Regions from separate parts of the Streptomyces umbrinus genome, predicted to be linked through region 1. Evidence: riboswitches for the same ligand, from Rfam matches in the RefSeq annotation. Region 1 holds a riboswitch; each other region holds the start of a gene.
What was found. A riboswitch is a leader RNA that binds a small molecule or an ion and turns the genes downstream of it on or off. The one in region 1 is predicted to bind cyclic di-AMP.

Region 1 (4,035 bases):
GTCGGCGGCGTCGTAGATCGAGAAGGAAGAGGTGAAGCCGAGCTGCTTCGACTCGCGCCGCAGGATCCGGACGCACGCGCTGTGGAAGGTCATCACCCACATCGCGTTGGCCCGGGGGCCGACGAGCTGCTCGACGCGCTCCTTCATCTCGCCCGCGGCCTTGTTCGTGAAGGTGATCGCGAGGATCTGGCCCGGGTGCACCTTGCGCTCGCCCAGCAGGTGGGCGATCCGGTGCGTGAGCACACGGGTCTTGCCGGAACCCGCGCCGGCCACGATGAGCAGCGGCGAGCCGTGGTGGACCACCGCCGCGCGCTGGTTCTCGTTCAGCCCGTCCAGGAGCGCGGCCGGGTCCACGTGCGGCCTGGGCGCGCCGTCGCGGTAGTAGCCGTCCCGGCTCGGCGGCACGTCGAAGCGGCCGCCGAACAAATCGTCCGGAACGGGCTCCGACTCCGACGCCTCGTCCTCGGGCGGCGGCGGGGGCTCCTCCTCGTGGGCCCGCGAGGGCTTGAGGTCCGCCAGGAAGCTGTCATCAAAGAGGCTGCTCATCGCTCTCCGAGTCTAGGCGCCCCCACTGACAGCGTGCCGCCACCCTTGAAACTCCGCGGGCTCGCTCCGCGCGGGTGCGGGCTTCCGTGGCTGCTCGCCTCGGGTCCTGTCACCCTCCGGTGGGGGCTTGTAGCGGTCCGCGATCAGGCGGTCGGCCTGCGACTTTGCTGGAAGTCCCTGGGGGCCGGATCGCGGGTGCGGGTTCGTTGTGGCTTGTCGCGCAGTTCCCCGCGCCCCTAAAGGGCACTGCCCAAAGGGGCACTCCAGCGGGCCGGACTTCATCGAGTGGACAACTCGGCCCACACCCCTCCGAATTGGCCCGGGAGGGCGGGACTCAAAGCTAAGGTCACGAAAATGTATCGGGCATATCGCGCATCAAACTTCACAGGGGCCACAGGAATTAGCTAACTTTTATGTGGGCCGCACGACCCGCACCGGCGAACACGCCGGGCCGAGCGACCTCCGCCGAGTCCGGCAGGCCCTCGTGGCCGACGGAACCGAGGACCCACCGACCTTGGGGTGAATCGGTCCAACTCCCTTCGGGGAAACGGGCCGTAGGGCAAACCTTCCGGAGCACCCGCCCGAACCCGACAGCTAACTCGGTAGGCGGACGACGGAAGGAGACGCCCTCGTGGCGCCACACCGCAGGTCCCGGCCCCCCAGCCCCATGGGCATACGGACTCCGGCCCTCGCCACCGCGGCCCTGACCTCGGTGGCCCTCCTCTCCCAGACGGCGAACGCGTCCCCCTCCGAGGAGCCCAGGCCGAGCCTCGAGGAAATCGAGAAGAAGGTCGACGACCTCTACCGCCAGGCGGAGACGGCCAGCGAGAAGTACAACGCGGCCAAGGAGAAGACCACCAAGCAGAAGAAGCGCGTCGACACCCTGCTCGACGACGTGGCGCAGCGCACGGAGAAACTCAACGACGCGCGCGAGGAGCTCGGTACGTTCGCCGCCGCGCAGTACCGCACCGGGGCCGCCGCCCCCGACACCGCCTCCCTCCTCCTCGCGGACAACCCGCAGGACTACTTCGACCAGACCCAGCTGATGGACCGGCTCACCAGCCGCCAGAAGCAGTCCGTCGACGACTACGTGACGCAGCAGACCGCCACGACGGAGAAGCGGCAGGAGGCGTCCGAGAGCCTGGAGACGCTCACCAGGACGCAGAGGTCGCTGAAGACGTCCAAGGCGGACGTCCAGCGGAAGCTCGCCACGGCGCGCGACCTCCTCTCGAAGCTGACCACCGAGGAGAAGGCGCGGCTCGCCGCGATCGAGCGGCAGAAGCAGGAAGAGGCCCAGCGCAAGGCGGACGAGCTGGCCCGGCAGCAGGCGGCCGACGCCGAGCGGCGGCGCCAGGAGGCGGCACAGGGCACCGGGACCTCCACGGGCTCCGGGAGCGCCTCGGGGACCTCCGGGTCCGGCTCCGCCACCGCCAAGGCCGACAAGGCGCTCGCCTTCGCCCGCGCCCAGGTCGGCAAACCGTACGTCTGGGGCGCGAGCGGCCCCGGCTCGTACGACTGCTCCGGCCTCACCCAGGCCGCCTGGAAGGCCGCCGGCGTCACCCTCCCGCGCACCACCTGGGACCAGGTCAACGCCGGCACGACGGTCTCCGTGAACAGCGCCCAGCCCGGTGACCTGGTCTTCTTCTACGACGACATCAGCCACGTCGGCATCTACATCGGCGACGGCATGATGATCCACGCGCCCAAGCCGGGGGCGTACGTCCGCGAGGAGTCGATCTACTACATGCCGATCCACAGCGTGGTGCGCCCGGCGTGAGGTGCTTTTCGCCGACCTGAGCGGAAACAGGAGCCTGTTTCCGCTCGGGTCCAGAGCACCGCGAGTCAGGTCCAGAGCACCGCGATGAAGATGTTCGCCGTGGTGAGCCCGCCCACCAGGCCGAACAGGCTGTTCTCCACCTTCTCCTCGTCCCGTTTCACGTACACGAGGCCGAGGATCACGACCAGCAGGGCGAGCTTCACGCCGATCTTGATGTTGTTGACGGTCTGGTCGTCGGCCTGGTTGAGGCCGACCAGGATCGCGCCGGTGACCAGCATGGTCAGCGCGCCGTGGAGCATGGCGGGGCTGAAGCGGGCCGCGCCGTCACTCATGGCCTTCATCTGCGTGAGAAAGCCGCCGAGGAGGGACGCGATGCCGATGATGTGCAGGGCGACGAAGACATGAATGAGTACGTCCATGAGCCCGGACACTAACCAAACGCCTCAGCACCACCGCGCACCGCCCCCGGCGGAGCCCATAGCACCGGGTCGCCGCCCGTTTCCCCACAATCCGCGCATCGGTCACCACACCACGTCAAGTCGGCGGGCCCGGGCCCGGATCGCGGTCGTACCCGGTCAGCTCATGTCCGAGTCCCACCACTTCCGTACATGCCGTTACCCCCGCCGCGGTCCCAGGTTTAGCGTCCTTCACCAGGTGACCGGCTCCCCACCACCGCCCGGGTCAGGGGCGGCATCCGGACACCACCGCCGAGAAAGGTCCGGCGGCGGCCCGCTCCCCCTGTGCGGGCCGCCGCCGGACGTGCAACCGGCCCCTGAGGGCCGCCGCCGCGGCCGCACCAACGCCTCGGCGGCCGTACGGAAGGACGTGGATCGCACGTGGCAGCGCACCGCAAGCCGAGACAGCGCTCAGTCGGCGGCAGTACGGCCCGCACAGCCTTCACCATCGCACTGGCGGGCGCGGCGAGCGCGACCGGGTTCGAGGGGACGGGAACCGCCGCCCCCGAGCTGACACCCGCTCAGGTCAGGGCGAAGGTCGACAAGTTGTACCAGGAGGCGGAGGTCGCCACCGAGAAGTACAACGGCGCGAAGGAGAAGTCGACGAAGACGCGGGGCCGCCTCGACACCCTCCAGGACGAGGCAGCGCGCAGGACGGAACGGCTCAACTCCGAGCGGGACGCGCTCGGTTCACTGGCCGCCGCGCAGTACCGGGACGGCGGCGTCGACCCCGCGCTCGGGATCATGCTCTCCTCCGATCCCGACCAGTACCTGGACGGGGCCGCGTTCGCCGAACGGGCCGGCAGCAGGCAGGCCTCGAACGTGTCGCGCGTACGCCGACAGCTGCGCGAGATCGAGCAGTTGCGCGGGGCCGCCCACGTGGAACTCACCTCGCTCAAGGAGCGGCAGGCGGAGCTGAAGCGGCACAAGACGACCGTCACCGGGAAACTGGGAGAGGCACGGGATCTGCTGTCGCGGCTGTCGGACGCGGACCGGGCCCGTATCGGCGCCGACGACGCGGACACCGCGCGTGCCTCACGCTCCGCCGCGGGCCCGCGCGATCTGGGCGCCGGCGCGGGATCGTCGACCACTGCCCCCAACTCCCGGGCGGCGACCGCCATTTCGTATGCGTACGGGAAACTCGGCAGCCCGTACGTCTGGGGCGCCACCGGACCCGACGCCTTCGACTGCTCGGGGCTGATGCAGGCCGCGTACCGCGCCGCGGGGATCTCGCTGCCCCGCACGACGTACGCGCAG
Region 2 (4,035 bases), 2.9 Mb from region 1:
AGGAGTATCTCTGGGAGCAGCTCGACACGCTGCTCTCCAGTGCGCCGATCGACTATGTGAAGTGGGACTTCAACCGCTGCTTCACCGACGCGGGGTGGTCCGGCGAGGCCTACCCGCAGCGGCTCTGGGTGGACCATGTGCACGCCCTGTACCGCCTCTTGGACCGGCTGCGGGCGGCCCACCCGGGCGTCGCCTTCGAGTCGTGCTCGGGCGGCGGCGGCCGTATCGACCTCGGGATCATGGCGCGTACGGATCAGGTGTGGACCTCGGACAACACCGACCCGCTCGACCGGCTCGCCATCCAGCACGGCTTCAGCCAGGTGCATCCCGCGCGGACCATGGCCGCCTGGGTCACCGACAGTCCGAACGTCCAGCTCAACGGTCGCGTCAGTTCGCTGCGCTTCCGCTTCGTGAGCGCGATGGCCGGAGTGCTCGGTGTCGGCGGCGACCTGACGCGGTGGAGCGACGAGGAGCTGGCCGAGGCGCGGACGTGGGTGGAGCTCTACAAGGAGATCCGGCCCGTCGTGCAGGGCGGGGACCTTCACCGGCTGCGGGCGCCGGAGGGCGGGCTGAGCGCCGTGCAGTACTCGCGTGACGGCGAGGTCGTGGTCCTCGCCTGGCTCCAGGCCCAGCACTACGGCGAGCCGGTCGCTCCTGTGCGGCTGCGCGGACTCGACCCGACAGCGGCGTACGAATGCCTTGAAACGGGCGAAGTCCACCGAGGTGCGGTGCTGTTGCATCACGGGTTGCGGACGGGGCTGCAGGGTGACCTTGATGCGGCAGTTTTCCGACTGCGTCGCATGTGACTGTTGTGTCCGTAATGGAGGCTAAGTTCCAACTCGCTCTGGAATAAAGGCTCCTGAAACGGCACTCAGTGAGCAGCGTCATATTCGTGACGGTCCGCTGTCGCCATGTTCACGTAATTCGGCTGCGTTTTCAGGGATTTAACAAACGGGGGAGATCCCGGATTTACGCAGCGTGACCGTCATTTCGGTCAGGGATCAAGAGAACGGGGCACACAGGAAACCCCAGAGGTTGTTCCTGCGTCTTCATGTCGCTTACGTTCGCCACCAATCCGGACGGACGCCCAATCCTGCCGCCGCCCGGAATCCGCTCACCCACCCGTACACGGCAGGAGCGGGGGACCCACAGGTAGAACGCCTGTTCCGGTCTCCGGAACGGCTAGGGGTTAAGTCGTGCGCAAACACGGCCGGGCATCTCCAGCTCGCACCCGACAGCTCACCTCGCAGGCGCCGGAGAGGAATTTGCCATGCCCGCGAAGGGTAAGCACCGCCGTCCCAAGTCCCAGCGTTTCACCCGCTCCATAGCCGTCGCCGGAACCGGCGGCGCGGCGCTCGCCCTTCCGCTGCTCGGCGCGACCGGAGCGCACGCCGCGACTCCGCAGTCCGCCGCCGATTCCGTGGCGAGCGTCTCGAATGTCGCGAACAAGGCCGCCGAATCGGCGCCTGCCGCCGCCGGCAAGAAGGCCGAGGCGAAGAAGGCCGCGGCCAAGACCTATTCCGTGCGTGCGGGCGACTCCCTGTCGAAGATCGCCGACACGCAGGACGTCAACGGTGGCTGGAAGAAGCTGTACGAGGACAACCGCAAGGCGATCGGCGGTGACCCGGCGCTGATCCACCCGGGCCTGAAGCTGTCGATCGGCAAGGCCGCCGCCGCTTCGAGCTCCGACTCCGGCGCCTCCAAGGCCACCCAGTCCTCCGCGAAGAAGGTCGCGGCCCCGAAGGCCGCCGCCGCTCCCAAGGCCGCGTCCGAAGCCGGTGCCGCCGGCTTCACGCTGCCGGTCGCGGGCGCGGGCGTCGGTACCCCGTACAAGATGTCGGGCAGTATGTGGTCCAGCGGATACCACACCGGCGTCGACTTCGTGGTCCCGACCGGCACGTCCCTCAAGTCCGTCGGCGCGGGCACGGTCGTCTCGGCCGGCTGGGGCGGCGCGTACGGCAACCAGGTCGTCATCCAGCTCGAAGACGGCCACTACGCCCAGTACGCCCACCTGTCCTCCCTCTCCGTCTCGGCCGGACAGGCCGTGACCGAGGGCCAGCAGGTCGGCCTCTCCGGCGCGACGGGCAACGTCACCGGCCCGCACCTGCACTTCGAGATCCGCACCACCCCGGACTACGGCTCGGACGTGGACCCGCTGGCGTACCTGCGTGGCAAGGGCGTCTCCGTCTGACCCGACGCCAGGCGCGCCCGGACGGCGTACCACTCCGCTCGTCTCCGAAGGCCGGACCCTGTGATCCCCGGGGTCCGGTCTTCGGTGTTTTGGTTCTGTGGCATGGCCGGGCGATGGGTCGACAGGGGTGCGGAAGCCGGACACAGTGATCTCCGCAAGCGCTTTCTATGCGTCTTCCATGCCTTGGAGGTCTTCATGACGACCACACGCAGAACGTTCGGAGCCCTGGCCACCGGTGTCGCACTCGCCGCGCTGGTCCCCACGCAGACGGCGAGCGCGGCGGCCCGGTACCGTCCGGGGCGACTCATCGCCCGCGACGACTTCCGGCACGGCCTCGGCCAGTGGGCGACAGAGCTGCAGGACGGCGGCAGCGTCACCGCGTCCCAGGGCGTTCTGGAGATGGACGTGCCGAGCGGCGCGACGGTCTGGTTCAAGCGAAGGCTGCGAGGGCCGTACGTCCTGGAATACACCGCCACACCGGTCTCGGCGGGCGGCGCCAACGACCGGGTCTCGGACCTCAACAACTTCTGGAACGCCACGGACGTCCGCTCACCGGAGGACCTCTTCGCCACGCACCGCGGCGGCGCGCTCGACGAGTACGACCACCTCACGACGTACTACGCCGGATACGGCGCCAACTCCAACACCACGACCAGGCTGCGCCGTTACGTCGGTGAGGCGGGCGTCCGGCCGCTCGTCTTCGACTACACGGAGCCGCTGCTCGCGGCGAACGAGCCCAACCGGGTCCGGATCGTCTCCAACGGCTCGACGGTCCAGTGGTGGAACAACGGGCGGCTCGTCTTCGACTTCGTGGACCAAGAGCCGTACACGAGCGGCCACTTCGCGTTCCGGACCGTGTGGAGTCACTTCAGGATCACGGACTTCCGGGTGCGGGAGCTGCGACAACGTCCCTGATCGAGCCCCTTATTCCGGGATTGACCAACACTTGACGAGTGGCTTATCTCACCGCCCGTCAACCCTTTCCTACGGTCGCGTAGCTCACACCCGAAGGTGAATCATGGCCCGATGTGGCAGACGATTCGAAGAATGACGACAGATCAGTGATCGGGTCGTACGTGGCGGTGGGGGACAGCTTCACCGAGGGCGTCGGCGACCTTGGCCCGGACGGGGCGTTCGTCGGCTGGGCCGACCGGTTCGCGGTGCTTCTCGCGGACCGTCGGCCCGAGGGCGACTTCGACTACACCAACCTCGCCGTCCGCGGGAAACTCCTCGACCAGATCGTCGAGGACCAGTTGACGCGCGCGAAGGAACTCGCGCCGGACCTGGTCTCCTTCTGCGCGGGCGGCAACGACATCATCCGGCCGGGCACCGACCCCGACGAGGTCGCGGAGCGCTTCGAGCGTGCCGTCGCGGACCTCACGTCGGCCGTCGGCACGGTCCTCGTGACCACCGGCTTCGACACCCGTGGCGTACCCGTGCTCAAGCACATGCGCGGCAAGATCGCTACGTACAACCTCCATATCCGGGCCATCGCCGACCGGTACGGCTGTCCCGTGCTCGACCTGTGGTCCCTCAAGACCATCCAGGACCGGCGGGCCTGGGACGGCGACCGGCTCCATCTGTCGCCCGAGGGGCACACGCAGGTCGCCCTGCGCGCCGGCCAGGTCCTCGGCCTGGAAGTGCCCGCGGACCCCGACCAGCCGTGGCCGCCGCTGCCTCCGCGCGGCACGCTCGAAATGCGGCGCGACAACATCCACTGGGCGCGCGAGTACCTGGTGCCGTGGATCGGGCGGCGCCTTCGCGGGGAGTCCTCCGGGGACCGCGTGGTGGCGAAGGGAAGCCTGTCGCCCGGCGACATCAAGATGCGGATCGAGCCGGTGGCT
Region 3 (4,035 bases), 3.0 Mb from region 1:
GTGGACCATCATGCCGTTGCCGCTGTAGATGCCGACATGGCCGACGTGCCCGTGGAAGAGGACCAGGTCGCCGAGACGGATGTCGGAGAGGGGGACAGCCGTACCGGCGACCGCCTGATCGTGCACGGTACGCGGGAGTGCGACCCCCGCCGCCTTCCACGCCGCCTGGGTGAGGCTGGAGCAGTCGTACGAGCCCGGCCCCATCGCTCCCCACACACAGGGCTTGCCGATCTGCTCACGGGCGAAGTCGACGGCTGTCGCGGCCTTCCCGCCGTATCCGGGGGTCGATCCGGCGTATCCCGGGGTCGACCGACCGCTGTATGCCGGAGACGAAGCGCTGTATCCCGGGGTCGGAGTGCCATACCCCGGGTTCGCAGCACCGTCCGAACCGATGGGCAGGCCCGTGCCGATCGGCGTACGGGAGTCGACGGGCGGAGCCATACCGAACGACAGGTCCGGGCCCATGGACAGATCCATGCCGAACGACGGAGCCGGAGCGATTGGTGGAACGATTGCCGGAGCCGGAGCGGCGGGCAGCCCCATGCCGAACGTCAGGTCCGGGCCGCCCAAGGCGTCGACAGCCGGTTCCATGCCGAAACCGGCCGACAGCGGCTGCGCCTGTGCCTGCGGCTGCCACCATTCGGCCTCGGCCTGGCGGTAGCCCTGTCCCTCGGTGGTGACCCAGGCGGTCTCCGCCGGAGGAGGTTCGATGGCCGCCACCGGCGCGCTCCGCCGGGCGATGTGTGCGGAGAGCAGTTCACGGGCCTTCGCGAGTTTGCTCTGGTTCCGCTGCTTGGAGGTCTTCAGCGACTGCCGCGGATCGGCGGCAGTCACGGGCAGTACCGCGGTGGCCTCCTGACGCGCCTGCGGCACGGCCGGCAGCGCGGCGACGGGTCCTGCGGTCAACTCCGCCACGGGTCGGGCGGCTGTCGCGGCGCCGGGTCCGGCGGTCAGCTCCAGGAGGGGCTTGCCCGCCCCTTCCAGCGCACGGTCGGGCGAGCGGTCGGGTGACCGGTCTGCCGGACGGTCACCGGGGCTCTTGGGCCGCGTCGCGGCCTGGCCGCGGTCCGGCGCCCTGTCGGGCGGCAGCACGGCGGGGATGAGGGGCCCCAGTTGCGAACGCCCCACGTCGAACCACTGCTTGGCGCGGTCGCTCAGAACGGGATCGGCGGCGGCGACCGTGTCGGCACGCCCACGCCCGGTGTCGGGCCCGGGCGCCATACGCTCACGCGGCCGGCCCGAGTTCATCGCCCGGGTCGCGTTGTAGTTCCCGCTGACGGTCTCTGCCTGGTCGTAGAGGCTGCTGATCCGCTGCTGGACCTCTTCGCGACTGGGCCCGTCGTCCCCTCTTGCGGGCGAGGATCCGCCGGCCGAGGAGTAGAGGTCCACTGAGGTGGCGGCCGCCGTCGCGAGGGCGGGCCGGGGTATGCCCGGGAGGTTGCTGCCTCCGGGGCGCGGGGTTCGTTCCGGCGCGATGGGAGCCGTACTCCTTCCGTGCTCCGCCTACCGAGTTAGCTGTCGGGTTCGGGCGAGGAATCCGGAAGGTATGCCCTACGGCCCTTGCCCTGTCGGGCGGTCGGGCCGATTCACCCCAAAGTTCGGTTGGGTCCCCGGTTCCGGTCGCCGCGAGGGCCACCGGATTCGGCGGAGGCCGCGCGACCCGGCGAGGTTCACCGGAGGGAGTCGTGCGTCCTGTCCGTCAACTTAGCCAACATGTGCACCTCGTGTGAAGATTGAAGGGCGAAGTGTCCGATATATAACTGTGACCTTCGTCGTACCGGGTCGAGACATCGCCGGACTTCGACGACTTCTCACGGTTCGCCGATCCTGCTGCTCCCGCCACTCGCAACTACTGCTCCAGCGAGACGGCGAAGACATGGGCCCTGGACGACCCTGAGGGCCCGGTCAGCATGATCGCGGTGAGCTGCTTGCTCGCGTCGAGCTCGATCACCTGATGGAAGACGGCCGCCTTGGTGGCCAACGGCCCGGTGCGCGAGTGGATCTGACCGGTGATCACCGCCTCGGTCTCTCCGAACTCGGGACCGGACGCCAGCCAGTTGGTGAGCGCGATCGGGGCGGCCTCGCTCGTTCCGTCGGCGTACCGGACCACCGCGGGGACGGTCACGGCCGCCGTGTCGCCCGCGCCGAGCACGTGCAGCTTCGTGAACGCACGTTGCGCGCCCTGCGGAACGGCGATCTCCTGCCCTGCCGCCACGAGGTTGTTGTTCGTTCCCTCGCTGCCGTTGGTGAAGAGGAAGGCGATCCCGTTGTCCGTCGTCTGCCCGGTCTGCGGAAGTTGGGCCATGGGGTACGTACGGCCGGTGCCGTCGAAGTCCCCGTCGCCGTAGTACATCTCGGTGGTGATGCCGTCGTTGTCGAAGTGCCCTGTGAGATCGAGCTGGGTGACGGTTCCGCTCTGCGGCGGTTCCGGCAGTCCCCACGGGTCGGCGGGCACGGTCACCTTCACCGGGGCGATCCGCAGGTCGGGCCGCGAGCCGACCGGGTGGATCACCGCCTCCGCGTCCCGTGCCAGGTCCAGTTCGACGACACCGTCGCCCAGGTCGCGCCAGGCGGGTGCGGGGCCGCCGACCCCGGCGACCGCGAGCCGGCCGCGCAGGGAGTGGCGTACCCGGCACGGCTCTCCGGCGAGGCTGCGTACACGGATCCAGCGGGTGGTGCCGCCCCGGCGGACGGCGCTGACGAGGAACGCGCCCTGGGTGCGGAAGTCGTGCAGCGTGACGTCCCGCCACGCGCCCGGGACGGCCGGGAAGACGCGGATCGTGTCGCCCCAGCTCTGGCAGAGCATGTCGTGCAGGCTCTGCGCGGCGGACAGCGGTGTCTCGATGACCGGACCCGCCTCGTAGTACATGGTGTTGGGCTGTACGAACCGGTCGACCAGCTCCCGTAAGTACGTCAGCGCGTCGTCGCCCCGGCCCATCTGGGCGGTGATGGAGGCGGCGCCGGTGAAGCTGTAGCCGCGCAGGGCACCCTCGAAGCCGATCCAGTGATTCAGCGACCGCTCGATCAGGTCCCGGTGCTCGGGCTGCTCCCAGTTGACGAGGTGGAGCGGGTAGACGGAGAGCATGTGGGAGTAGTGGCGGTGGGACTTGGCGAAGGGAACGCCGGCGCCGATCATGAAGCCGTTCCCGTCCACCGGGTAGTCGGTCAACTTCTCCAGCACCTCGCGCCACTTGGGCGCCAGCTCGTCCCGTACACCGAGCAGGGCGGCGATCTCCAGCAGGGCCGTACAGCTCCAACGCAGCAGTGCCAGGTCGTAGTTGCAGTCCGGAGCGTTGCCGTACTCGGGCGAGTGGGTCGGCGGCAGATGCAGCCTGCCGTCGTCGCCCTCGTACAGGAAGTGCAGGTAGTAGTTGGTGCTTCGGCGCAGCAGCGGGTACAGGACGTCCTCCAGGACGCCCCGGTCCATGGTGTGGCGGTAGGTCAGCCAGACGTTGTGCAGCGCCCAGGGGAGGTTGCCGAGCTCCGGACTGGCGCCGATGCCCGGGACAGCCACGGTGCCGCTGGTGTCGCAGGTGGCGTCGGTGGCGCGGCGCAGGCCCGCCGAGTCGGGCCGGTACTCGGGGCGCAGGCCGCCGACGAGTGTGCCGGTGTTCTCGGCGAGGGTGCGTGGGACGGCGTCCAGCTCAAGGTGGTTGGAGCCGTGCACCGCCCAGTACTCCAGCTGGACGTTGAGGTTCCACCACACGGCGGGCCAGGGCGTGGACTCCAGCCAGGGTCCGGTGGTCGCCATGATGGGCGCGTCCTCGCGGGCGGCGGAGGCGAGTTTGTAGAGCTGGATCCAGTAGAAGCTCTGCAGCATCTCGTCGGGGACGGAGAGGAAGCTCTTGCGGTAGAAGCGGTGCCACCACGCACGATGGGTGCGCAGCAGGCTGGAGACGGGCAGCGCCGATGCCTTGCGGACCGCGGATCTCGCCCGTCCCTCGGCGTCGGTGCCGGGATGGGAGTGGGCGACGGCCAGTACGTACGCGCGCTCGTCGCCCCGCCGGTGTTCCCGGTGGGCGGTGACTGTCTGGC
Region 4 (4,035 bases), 5.0 Mb from region 1:
GCGGCTCGTTCAGCGCGATGACGGCCGTCTACGACACGATGCAGTTCGTCAGCTGCGAGGTGGAGACCATCTGCCTGGGGCAGGCGGCGTCGGCCGCGGCGGCGCTGCTCGCGGCCGGCACACCGGGCAAGCGGTACGCGCTGCCGGGCGCCCGCGTACTGATCCACCAGCCGTCGCTCTCCGAGCCCGTCCAGGGACAGGCGTCCGACCTGGCCATTCAGGCCGACGAGTTGATGCGTACCCGTGAGCAGTTGGAGGAGATGCTCGCCCGTCATTCGGGCCAGAGCCGGGAGCGGATCGGTGCGGACATCGAGCGGGACAAGATCCTGGACGCGCAGGCGGCGCTGGAGTACGGACTGATCGACCGGATCGTCCCGAGCCGGAAGTCCACCCAGAGCGCACGCGGCGCGAGGTGAGCGGCCGATGCTCCCACCCGAGTTGCCGCCGCTGCCGGCCCTGACCCGCGCCGAGGCCGAACTGATCGACCGTTACCTTGAAGTGGTGGACCTGCTCGGCCGGATCAACCCGGCCCACTCCGGGGACACTTACCGGGGGCTGCGGGCCGCCCAGGCCCTGGTCGGCAAGGCTGCCGCGCTGCGTGACGCACTGGCCCTGATGCACCAACGCGGCGAGCACGAGGTGCACGCGCCGACCCTGGCGCGGGCGCTGCGCGTCCTCGACGGTGAGCGCCGAGCGGGCCGGATCGCGCTACCGCCGCGCTCCGACAGCTGACGTACCGCCACGGACCCGGCGTCACGCAGGCATCTGACGGGACGTCCGGGTCAGAGTTCAAACGGACCGAAAGGTGTACCACCGAACAGCGTAGCCAGAGCTGCTTTTACAGGCCCGTGGGAGTTGCGCAACATGTGTAGCCTCCGTACGGAATCAGACGTTCCGGTGCTGGTACGAGGGTCGTCGACCCCCTCGACGCCCTCCCTTGGGAATGGCTGTCCACCCGAACGGGTGAGTGGTGAGTAAGCCCACAAATCGCCGATTCCGCTCGGCTTTTGGGACATCCGTGCGTCAAGATCCCTTCCGACGACAAGCCCCCGCCACAAGCGGCGGGGCGATCCGGGCGGACGCCGAGTCCTGCCGCCGCCCGGATGACCGGTCGACAGAAGTGGATCGGCAGGAGTGGAGGACCCAGGCACGACGGGTCGCCGGAACGGTCACGCCATGACCGGGCCGAGCAGCCCTTGGGGTGAAGCCGCGTCAGCGGCCGGGCAACTTCGCCAGCCCGAATCCGACAGGTCATCCTTCACAGGCGGCTGACGAAGGGTTGCGCATGACTGCGCTCAATCGTGTCCCGTCGCTGTTCAGCAGGGCCGGTACCGCATCGGCTCTCACCATCGCCGCTGTCGGCGGCGGCATCGTGGCCCCCGGATTCACGTCCGGCGCGGAAGCGGCCACACCCGCGACGAAGGCACTCCAGGTAGCGGCCTCCAAGAAGGGCTCCCCGTACAAGTACGGGGCCGTGGGGCCCAAGCGCTTCGACTGCTCCGGTCTCACGCTCTACTCGTTCAAGAAGGCGGGCAAGTCCCTGCCGCGTACGGCTGCCGCGCAGTACAACAAGACGAACCATGTCTCCGCTTCGAATCGCAAGCAGGGGGACCTGGTCTTCTTCCACTCGGGCCGGAACGTCTACCACGTCGGCATCTACGCCGGGAAGGGACGGATCTGGCACTCCCCGAAGACCGGGGAAGTGGTGAAGCTCCAGAAGATCTGGACGAAGAGCGTCTGGTACGGCCGGGTCAGGTGACCCGCCCGGAAGGTGGCTGCGGTGATCGCCGCGGCCACCTTCCGGGGCCCGGTGCGTGATATTCGCGGCAGAGTGGTTACTCCTTCACTTATGGGCGACCTTCATCACCACGAGGAGCGCAACGAGACGCGGCTCGAGCGCGCCGACCGCAACTTCAACGAACTGCTCCAGGAACTGCGGGTCACGCAGACCGGGGTGCAGATCCTCTTCGCCTTCCTGCTCACCCTCGCGTTCACCCCGCGCTTCCCCTCCCTGGACACCTTCCAGCGCACCACGTACGTCGTCACGCTGCTGCTCTCCGTACTGGCCGCCGCCCTCTTCACGGCCCCGGCCGCGCTCCATCGCCGGCTCTTCCAGCAGGGCGCCAAGCCCCAGGTCGTGAACGCCTCATCGCATCTGGCCCAGATCGGGCTCGGCGTGCTCGCGCTCGCCCTCTCCGGTTCGGTCCTGCTCGTCGTGGACGTGGCGACGGGCCGGGCGGGCGGCATCGCGGCGGGTGCGAGCACCCTGGTCGTCTGTGCGGGGCTGTGGGCGCTCATCCCCCATCTGATGCAGGGCTCCGCCGACAAGGACTAGCGAGCCCTTCACGCCACCAGCGGGGCACGGCGCTCAGTCCGCTCTCACGGGCTGCACCGGCGCCGTCCACGGCAGCATGATCGAGACCGTCTTGCCACCCTCTCTGGTGGGCCGGACCGTCAGCTTGCCGCCGCACTCGACCGTCAGCCAGCGGACGATCACCATGCCGCGGCCGTTGTCCTGCTGGACGGCCGCGGGCAACCGTTTCGGGAAGCGCGGGTGACTGTCGGTCACGCCGATGCGCAGTTGTTCGTCGCGGTCGAGTTCGATGTCCACCGTGAAGGTGGGCGACTGCCCGAACGTGTGCTGTACGGCGTTGGTGGCGAGCTCCGAGACGATGAGCCGGACCGTGTCGGCCGCCTCCGTGTCGGATGGAAGTCCCCATTCGGCCAGCACGTTCATGACGTATGTGCGGGCGGCGTAGACCGAGGCGGGATCGCTCGGCAGAGTGACGGATGCTTCCTGGTGGTCTGCCATGGCGAGGTCGTCCCTTTCCCACGGGACCGGAGTCCGACACGAAGCGGATGACTTCGAGTACGGTCCCGGACTGGTGCTTGCGCCAGAGTGCCACTACCTCGGCGTTCACGGTGGCGATCCACCGAGATATGCATATATCTGTCGCTCGAAGCGGTGAACTCTGCGACGGCCGACCGTATTTGGGCGGGGGGCCGGTTTGTCCTCTACGGTCGGCGTGACGCCGGACGATATAGCGCCGTCGCGACGGTCGGAAGGAGACGGCCATGCAGTACGGTCCCGCTGTGCGCCGCCGGAAACTCGGCGCCGAACTGCGTGCCCTGCGTGCCCGTGCGGGCCTCAAGAGCGGCGAGGCGGCCCGGCTCGTCGGCTGGCACCAGTCGAAGGTGAGCCGGATCGAGACCGGCCGCAGCGGGGTGAAGCCGGCGGACGTGGAGCTGCTCCTCGACGCCTACGACGTCCGGGACGCGGAACTGCGCGAGTTGCTCGTGGTGCTGGCGGGCTCCGACGACAACGGCCGGCACCACTGGTGGCACGCCTACCGGGGTCTTCTGCCGTCCACCTACAGCGACTTCATCAGCCTGGAGTCGCAGGCCAGCGTGATGCGCACGCTGGAGAACTCGGTCGTGCCGGGGCTTCTCCAGACGCCGGAGTACGCCCGTGAGGTGACCCTGGCGGCCGTGGACGGTGCGCCGGACGACAAGGTCGACGCGCTGGTGGAGGTGCGCCTCGCCCGTCAGGACGTACTGCGTTCGAATCCACCGCTCCGACTGAGTGCGGTTCTCGACGAGGCGGCCCTACGACGGACGGTCGGCGGACCGGAGGTCATGGCACGGCAGTTGGAGCACCTCGGAGAGGCCGCGCAACTCCCTCACGTGCGGATTCAGGTGCTGCCGTTCGGAGTTGGAGCTCATGTCGGCGTGACAGGGCCCTTTGTTATTTTTTCGTTTCCGAACACATCTGATCTGGATGTGGTTGTTCTAGACCACTTGACGAGTAGCCTCTATCTCGAACGGAAAGAAGACCTCCAGGCCTACAGCGAGGCCTTCGACTCCCTTCAGGTCCACGCCCTTTCGCCCGAGGAAACGTTGGATTTCATCGCCGGTGTAGCTCACGGCGCATAAGGAGGCACCATGCCCGCCCCCCTGCCTCGGTCCCTACCTTCGAGCACCCGTCTGCACGGTGTGCGGTGGCAGCGCAGCAGTCGCAGCACGGGAATGAACAAC

Region 2: linked by a shared signal. The riboswitch ahead of QF035_RS09605 (M23 family metallopeptidase) and the one ahead of QF035_RS21240 (C40 family peptidase) in region 1 are both predicted to bind cyclic di-AMP.
Region 3: linked by a shared signal. The riboswitch ahead of QF035_RS08940 (C40 family peptidase) and the one ahead of QF035_RS21240 (C40 family peptidase) in region 1 are both predicted to bind cyclic di-AMP.
Region 4: linked by a shared signal. The riboswitch ahead of QF035_RS43870 (C40 family peptidase) and the one ahead of QF035_RS21240 (C40 family peptidase) in region 1 are both predicted to bind cyclic di-AMP.

Annotation. Positions count from the first base shown of each region.
Region 1 covers NZ_JAUSZI010000002.1:4,876,117-4,880,151, forward strand. The annotation lists gene pcrA (DNA helicase PcrA) at 1-546, opposite strand, end outside; cyclic di-AMP (ydaO/yuaA leader) riboswitch at 1,000-1,170, shown strand; gene QF035_RS21240 (C40 family peptidase) at 1,178-2,323, shown strand; gene QF035_RS21245 (hypothetical protein) at 2,389-2,742, opposite strand; gene QF035_RS21250 (C40 family peptidase) at 3,160-4,035, shown strand, end outside.
Region 2 covers NZ_JAUSZI010000002.1:2,017,313-2,021,347, reverse strand. The annotation lists gene QF035_RS09610 (alpha-galactosidase) at 1-806, shown strand, start outside; cyclic di-AMP (ydaO/yuaA leader) riboswitch at 1,102-1,268, shown strand; gene QF035_RS09605 (M23 family metallopeptidase) at 1,271-2,191, shown strand; gene QF035_RS09600 (DUF6250 domain-containing protein) at 2,387-3,106, shown strand; gene QF035_RS09595 (SGNH/GDSL hydrolase family protein) at 3,253-4,035, shown strand, end outside.
Region 3 covers NZ_JAUSZI010000002.1:1,854,970-1,859,004, forward strand. The annotation lists gene QF035_RS08940 (C40 family peptidase) at 1-1,389, opposite strand, end outside; cyclic di-AMP (ydaO/yuaA leader) riboswitch at 1,485-1,657, opposite strand; gene QF035_RS08945 (glycosyl hydrolase family 95 catalytic domain-containing protein) at 1,850-4,035, opposite strand, start outside.
Region 4 covers NZ_JAUSZI010000002.1:9,924,593-9,928,627, reverse strand. The annotation lists gene QF035_RS43880 (ATP-dependent Clp protease proteolytic subunit) at 1-416, shown strand, start outside; gene QF035_RS43875 (hypothetical protein) at 424-732, shown strand; cyclic di-AMP (ydaO/yuaA leader) riboswitch at 1,149-1,282, shown strand; gene QF035_RS43870 (C40 family peptidase) at 1,286-1,759, shown strand; gene QF035_RS43865 (DUF6328 family protein) at 1,850-2,335, shown strand; gene QF035_RS43860 (ATP-binding protein) at 2,369-2,812, opposite strand; gene QF035_RS43855 (helix-turn-helix domain-containing protein) at 3,076-3,933, shown strand; gene QF035_RS43850 (DUF397 domain-containing protein) at 3,943-4,035, shown strand, end outside.